DNA from 2 places in the Brevundimonas sp. GW821-FHT10A07 genome. Region 2 is predicted to be linked to the other one. Evidence: predicted binding sites of a transcription regulator. Region 2 holds the regulator's gene; the other holds the start of a gene.
What was found. Region 2 encodes HrcA, which represses chaperone genes, less so after heat shock. Its sites were predicted from a motif close to GTTAGCANTCNNNNNNNNNGANTGCTAAC; they were not measured.
Positions count from the first base shown of each region.

Region 1: a site for HrcA is predicted at 1,771-1,799, ahead of groES (co-chaperone GroES). Genes of this name have one in related genera too.

Region 1 is NZ_JBWKNX010000002.1:416-3,821, forward strand. Features, by position in the region: gene groL (chaperonin GroEL) at 1-1,276, opposite strand, end outside; gene groES (co-chaperone GroES) at 1,411-1,698, opposite strand; gene AC07NC_RS01460 (hypothetical protein) at 2,002-2,439, shown strand; gene zigA (zinc metallochaperone GTPase ZigA) at 2,488-3,406, opposite strand, start outside.
Region 2 is NZ_JBWKNX010000010.1:118,394-121,799, forward strand. Features, by position in the region: gene AC07NC_RS10285 (S8 family peptidase) at 1-421, shown strand, start outside; gene grpE (nucleotide exchange factor GrpE) at 522-1,109, opposite strand; gene hrcA (heat-inducible transcriptional repressor HrcA) at 1,154-2,221, opposite strand; gene rph (ribonuclease PH) at 2,314-3,039, shown strand; gene AC07NC_RS10305 (hypothetical protein) at 3,105-3,406, shown strand, end outside.

The DNA of each region.
Region 1 (3,406 bases), on a different contig from region 2:
GCGCCTTGGTCGCCTTCAGCAGGGCGATGCCGCCGCCGGGGACGATGCCTTCTTCAACGGCTGCACGCGTGGCGTTCAGGGCGTCGTCGACGCGGTCCTTCTTTTCCTTCACTTCGACTTCGGTCGAGCCGCCGACGCGGATGACGGCGACGCCGCCGGCCAGCTTGGCCAGACGTTCCTGCAGCTTTTCCTTGTCGTAGTCCGAGGTGGTGTCCTCGATCTGGCGCTTGATCTGGCCGATGCGGGCCTCGATCTCTTCCTTGCCGCCGACGCCGTCCACGATGGTGGTGTCGTCCTTGGTGATCGTGACCTTCTTGGCCTTGCCGAGCATGTCGATCGTGACGTTCTCAAGCTTGATGCCCAGGTCCTCCGAGATGACCTGGCCGCCGGTCAGGATGGCGATGTCTTCCAGCATGGCCTTGCGGCGATCGCCGAAGCCCGGAGCCTTGACGGCGGCGACGCGCAGGCCGCCCCGCAGCTTGTTGACCACCAGGGTGGCCAGGGCCTCGCCTTCGATGTCCTCGGCGATGATCACCAGCGGACGGCCCGATTGCACGACGGCTTCCAGGATCGGCAGCATGGCCTGCAGCGACGACAGCTTCTTCTCGAACAGCAGGATCAGGGGCTCTTCGAGTTGAACCTCCATCTTGTCGGCGTTGGTGATGAAGTAAGGGCTCAGGTAGCCGCGGTCGAACTGCATGCCTTCGACGACGTCCAGCTCGGTCTCGGCGGTCTTGGCTTCTTCAACCGTGATGACGCCTTCGTTGCCGACCTTGGCCATGGCCTTGGCGATCATTTCGCCGACTTCAGCGTCGCCGTTGGCCGAGATGGTGCCGACCTGGGCGATCTCGGAGTTGTTCTCGACCTTCTTGGCCGAGGCCTTGATGTCGGCGAGGACGGCGGTGACGGCCTTGTCGATGCCGCGCTTCAGATCCATCGGGTTCATGCCGGCGGCGACGGCCTTGAGGCCTTCCTGCACGATCGATTGCGCCAGGACGGTTGCGGTGGTGGTGCCGTCGCCCGCCTTGTCGTTCGTCTTCGAAGCGACTTCGCGGATCATCTGGGCGCCCATGTTCTCGAAGGCGTCTTCCAGCTCGATCTCTTTGGCGACCGACACGCCGTCCTTGGTCGAGCGCGGGGCGCCGAAGGACTTCTGGATCACGACGTTGCGGCCCTTGGGACCGAGCGTCACCTTGACGGCGTTGGCGAGCACGTTGACGCCGCGCAGCATCTTGTCGCGCGCGTCGGTGTTGAACTGTACGATTTTAGCGGCCATGCGGGCAGCTCCTTGAATGAGTGGTTAGTGACGAGTGGCGAGTGGCGAGTGAAGTGCAGAGTCGCGGGACAATGAGCCGGTATCGGCTCCTCTCGTCACTCGCCACTCGTCACTCGCCACTGGCGTTCTGAGCGTCAGCTCAGGACGCCGAGGACGTCCGACTCTTTCATGATGATCAGGTCGTCGCCGTCGATCTTCACTTCCGTGCCCGACCACTTGCCGAACAGGATGCGGTCGCCGGCCTTCAGTTCCAGAGCGTTGACCTTGCCGGATTCGTCACGAACGCCGGGGCCGACGGAGACGACTTCGCCTTCCTGCGGCTTTTCCTTGGCGGTGTCGGGGATGATGATCCCGCCCTTGGTCTTGGATTCTTCTTCAACGCGCTTGACCAGCACGCGGTCGCCGAGCGGACGAAACGCCATCGGTTCTCTCCTTGTGTTCCCCCAGACGGGGGCGACTTGAAAACGGTGGGCCAGCCTCCCCTCGATCACCGCTTTGGCAGCCGACCGATGAGAGTGCTAACGCGAGCGGGAGTTAGTCAGAGCCAAGGCCAGCGTCAAGGCGACCCGCCCCATCGGGCGTGCGAAACTTCCGCGACAGGTGAACCCCAAATGAACGGCCGGCTCCGGGCCTGTTCAAGCGGGGGCTGGCAGAACCGTCTCAACGCTGGAGCCCGTCCACATCCGGACGCGCGAAACCCGGCCCGAAAATAAAAGGAGACGACCATGTCCAAGATGCTGAAGATCACCGCCGTCGTCGCCGCTCCGGTCGTGACCATGACCCTGATGGCCGCCCCTGCCTCGGCCCAGTCCTACCGCGACCGTGATCGCGGGGAAGACAACTCCGCCCGCAACGCCTTGATCGGCGCCGCGGTGGGCGGCCTGGCCGGCGCCCTCTACGGCAACGGCGACGGCAGCTATATCGCCGGCGGCGCCCTGGCCGGCGCAGCCCTGGGCGCCGTGGCGTCCAATCGCGGCTCGGGCTGCGAATATTATCGCGGCGGCCAGTGCTACCGGAACCGGGGCCACTGGGAACGCGAGCACGGCATCAACAGCCGCGACCCGCGCTGGGAGCAGCGCCGCGACTATCGCGACTATCGTCGGGACCAGCGTTATGACCGCCGGGACGAACGCCGCGACTACCGCTACGACCGCCGCTGGTAGACGACGGATCGGATAAGGAAGGGGCGTCCTGAGGGGCGCCCTTTTTTGTTACGCCGCGTCCTGGCGGGGTCCCCAGTGTGGGAAGGGATCCTCCAGCTTGGCCCAGCCCTTCGGGCCGCGCTCCATCTCGAACCGGGTCAGCAGGGCGGCGTCGAACATCGAGGTCAGCAGATCGCGGTTCATGTCCTTGCCGATCAGGACGATCTCCTGGCGGCGGTCGCCGTACGGCTGACGCCAGACCGCCTCGATCGCCTTCAGCCATTCGAGATTGTCGTCCGGCCAGCGCTCGCGCGGGGCCGAGGCCCACCACAGCCCGCCCCACTCATGCTCCGTCACCGCCCCGGCCTGGCTCCAGGAGCCGACGTAATCCATCCGGCTGGCCAGCCAGAAGAAGCCCTTGGAGCGCCAGACGCCGGGCCATTCGCGGTTGAGCAGGTCGTAGAAGCGTCGGGGGTGGAAGGGTCGCCGCGCCCTGTAGACGAAGGTGGAGACACCGTATTCCTCGGTCTCGGGCGTCACCTCGCCGCGCAGGGCCTGGGACCAGCCGGCGGCCTGTTCCGCCCGCTCCATGTCGAACAGGCCCGTGCCGATGACCTGGTCCAGAGGCACGACGCCGCGCACCGCCTCGAGGATCCGGGCGCGGGGATTGAACTGGGTCATCATCGCCTTCAGCGTTCCGAGTTGCACAGCGTCGAGCAGGTCGCACTTGTTCAGCAGGATGACGTCGGCGAACTCGATCTGGTCGATCAGCAAATTGGCGACCGTGCGTTCGTCGTCCTCGCCCAGATGTTCACCGCGGGTCTTCAGCCGGTCGGTCGAGGGATAGTCGCGGTGGAAGTTGAAGGCGTCCACCACCGTGACCATGGTGTCGATCCGGGCCAGGTCCGACAGGCTGAAGCCGTCCTCGTCGCGGAAGTCGAAGGTGGCGGCGACCGGCATGGGTTCGGAGATCCCGGTGGATTCGATC
Region 2 (3,406 bases):
GCCCGGCCTGGCCCTGATCGGCGAGGCCGGCGTCGGCTCGACCCGGAGCGAGGGCCGGTTCCTGTCGATGGACCAGGCCGCGATCAGTTCGAACTGGCGTCTGGGCCTGCTGACAGGGTGTTCGGCGCTCTGCGACCGGATCAGCTTCACCCTGTCGCAGCCGCTGCGGATCGAAAGCGGCGCCTTCTCGGCCTGGCTGGCGGATGTGCCGGTCGAGTATTTCGACCCCCTGACCTATTCGCGCCGCAGCTTCTCGGCCACGCCGAGCGGTCGCCAGATCGATTTCATCCTGGGCGGCGAGCGGAGTCTGTGGGACGGCTCAAACCTGACGATCCAGGCCGTGGCCAGCCGTCAGCCGCGCCATGTTGCGGACGCCGCGCCGGAATTCGCCTTGATCGGCGGATGGCGGCGAAGGTTCTGAGGGGGGAGTGACTGGTGAATGGTGAGTCGTGAGCAAGAGGTGAGCGGCTTGCGGAGACACCGCAGCTCACTACTCACCCCTCACCAATCACGTCCTCACATCAGGCCTTGCCGTCGAAGGTCTGGCCTTCGGGCGCGGGGGCTGCGCCATAGGGGTTGGCGCCCTGCGCGCCCGATCCCTTGGCCGCGACCACGACCATGGCCGGGCGGATGGTGCGGCCGAACAGTTCGAAGCCGGACTGCATGGTCTGGAGCACGGCGCCGCCGGGAACCGTGTCCGACGGCTGTTCGATCATGGCCTGGTGCAGATGGGGGTTGAAGGCCTCGCCGGCCTCGGGCGAGACGCGCTTCAGTCCATTGGTCTCGAACGCCTGAAGCAGGGCCTTCTGGGTCATTTCCAGACCGGTCACCAGGGCCACGGTCGGGCCGTCCGTGTCCTTGGGCGCCGCCATCAGGGCGCGTTCCAGATTGTCGGCCACGCCCAGCAGGTCCTTGGCGAAGCGCTGGATGGCGAACGCGCGGGCGTCGTTCTGCTGCGTCTCGGCGCGCCGCTTCAGGTTCTCCATCTCGGCGGCGACGCGCAGGGCGCGGTCCTTCCACTCGTCGCGCTCGGCGATGACGGCGTCCAGCGGCGCGAGATTGTCCGAGGGATCGGCGTCCAGGCCGTGTTCGGCGTTCACTTCCGCCATATCGGCGTCCAGCTCGTTGAAGTCGTCGTTAAGGGGCTTGTCGCTCACTTGTCGTTCCCGTCCAGCATCCGGCCCAGCACCCGGGCGGTATAGTCCACCAACGGGATGACACGGGCGTAGTTCAATCTTGCGGGGCCTATGACGCCGATGGCGCCCAGGACCCGCTGTCGGCCGCTCATATAGGGCGCCGCGATCACGGCGGAACCCGAAAGTGAAAACAACCGCGTTTCGGCGCCGATGAAAATTCGCACGCCCTGGGCCGCGTCGACCCCGTCCAGCAGGCCGATCAGCTGTTCCTTCTGCTCCAGGTCGTCGAACAGGACCCGGACCCGCTCCAGATCCGCCAGGCTTTCGCCCTCCTGCAACAGGTTGGCGCGGCCGCGCACGATCAGGGCGCGCTCGCGGTCCGGCCCGCCGGACCAGGCGGCGAACCCGTCCTCGACTAGGCGGGCGGCGGTCTGGTCCAGCTCGCGCCGCGCGATCTCCAGCTCCTGGGTCATCTCGCGCTTGGCGTCGGCGAAGGGCCGGCCGCGAAGCCGGGCGTTGAGGAAGTTGGAGGCCTCCACCAGGGTGGAGGGTGTGACCCCGGCGGCCAGGGTCATGATCCGGTTTTCGACCGTGCCGTCGTCGGCGACGATGACCGCCAGGGCCTGATCCCCGCCCAGGGCGACGAACTCCACGTGTTTGACGCCGGACTCGCGCACCGGGCTGGACACGACGCCCGCGCCGCCCGCCAGGCCCGACAACAGGTTCGACGCCTCGTCCAGGGCGGATTCGAAGTTGCGGCCGCGCCCGGCCAGCCGGCCGTCGATCTCGCGCCGCTCCTCCTTCGTCAGGTCGCCGACCTCCAGCAGGCCGTCGACGAACAGGCGCAGGCCCGCATGGGTGGGGATCCGGCCTGCCGAGGTGTGCGGCGCGGCCAGCAGGCCCGCCAGGGTCAGGTCCTGCATCGTATTGCGGATCGAGGCCGGCGACAGGGCGATCCCGCCCAGCGACAGGGTGCGCGACCCGACCGGCTCGCCCGTCTCCAGATAGGATTCGACGATGCGGCGGAAGATGTCGCGCGCGCGCGCATCCAGCCCCGCCAGCCCTGCCAGAGACTGGCCCGTAATCTGGGCGCCGTCGAACGGCGGAGTTTTGGGGGCATACAGGCTCACGGTTTCAGGATAAGCACCGCAGCCCCCGCTTCCAAGGACTCATCTCAATGCGCCATTCGCAACGCACCGACGATCAACTGCGTCCCGTGACCATCGAGACCGGCGTCAACCGCTACGCCGAGGGCTCGTGCCTGATCACCTTCGGCCATACCAAGGTCCTGGTGACGGCCTCGGTCGAGGAGACCATCCCCGGCTGGATGCGCGGCAAGGGCCAGGGCTGGGTCACGGCCGAATACGGCATGCTGCCCCGCGCCACCCACACCCGCGGCCGCCGCGAAGCCGCCGCCGGCAAACAGACGGGCCGGACGCAGGAGATCCAGCGCCTGATCGGCCGCTCGCTCCGCGCCGTCGTCGATCTGAAGGCGCTCGGCGAGCGTCAGGTGGTGCTGGACTGCGACGTCATCCAGGCCGACGGCGGCACCCGCACCGCCTCCATCACCGGCGCCTGGGTCGCCATGGCCTCGGCCCTCAACTATCTGCGCGACGAAGGCGTGCTGAAGTCCGACCCGATCCTGGACCAGGTGGCGGCCGTGTCGTGCGGCGTCTGCGACGGCGTGCCGGTGCTGGACCTGGACTATGAAGAGGATTCCGAGGCCGAGGCCGATTCCAACTTCGTCCTGACCGGCGCGGGCCAGATCGTCGAGGTCCAGGCCACCGGCGAGAAGCGCGGCTTCTCCCGCGCCGAGTTCGACCGCCTCTTCTCCCTGGCCGAGATCGGCTGCACCGAACTGTTCGCCCTGCAAAAGGCTGCGCTGGAGGCGGGGCGCCGATAGGGGCTTTCGCGCGTTAAGGGGACGGGTCATCGTCTGGGTGATCCCGCCCCTGCCCGGAGATGCCGATGCGCCGCCCCCTGTTCATCAGTTCCGCCTCAGCCGCCGTTCTGGCCTTCGCCCTGACGGTCGCGGCCTGTCAGCCCGGAAGCGACGCCCCCAACGCCTCTTCCTCTGACGCCTCTTCCTCTGGGACCGTTTCCTCGGCGGTCCCCAGCCCCGCCGCTCCTGGCCCCGCCCCGGCCGGGACCCCCGCAGCGCCGACGCCGGCGCCGTCGGAAGACGCTCAGGCCCGGATTCCGGAAGGGCCGGACATGAGGCCCGAGCGGATTCCCGCCAGTGAAATCCCCTGTCGTGAGCAGATCGGCGA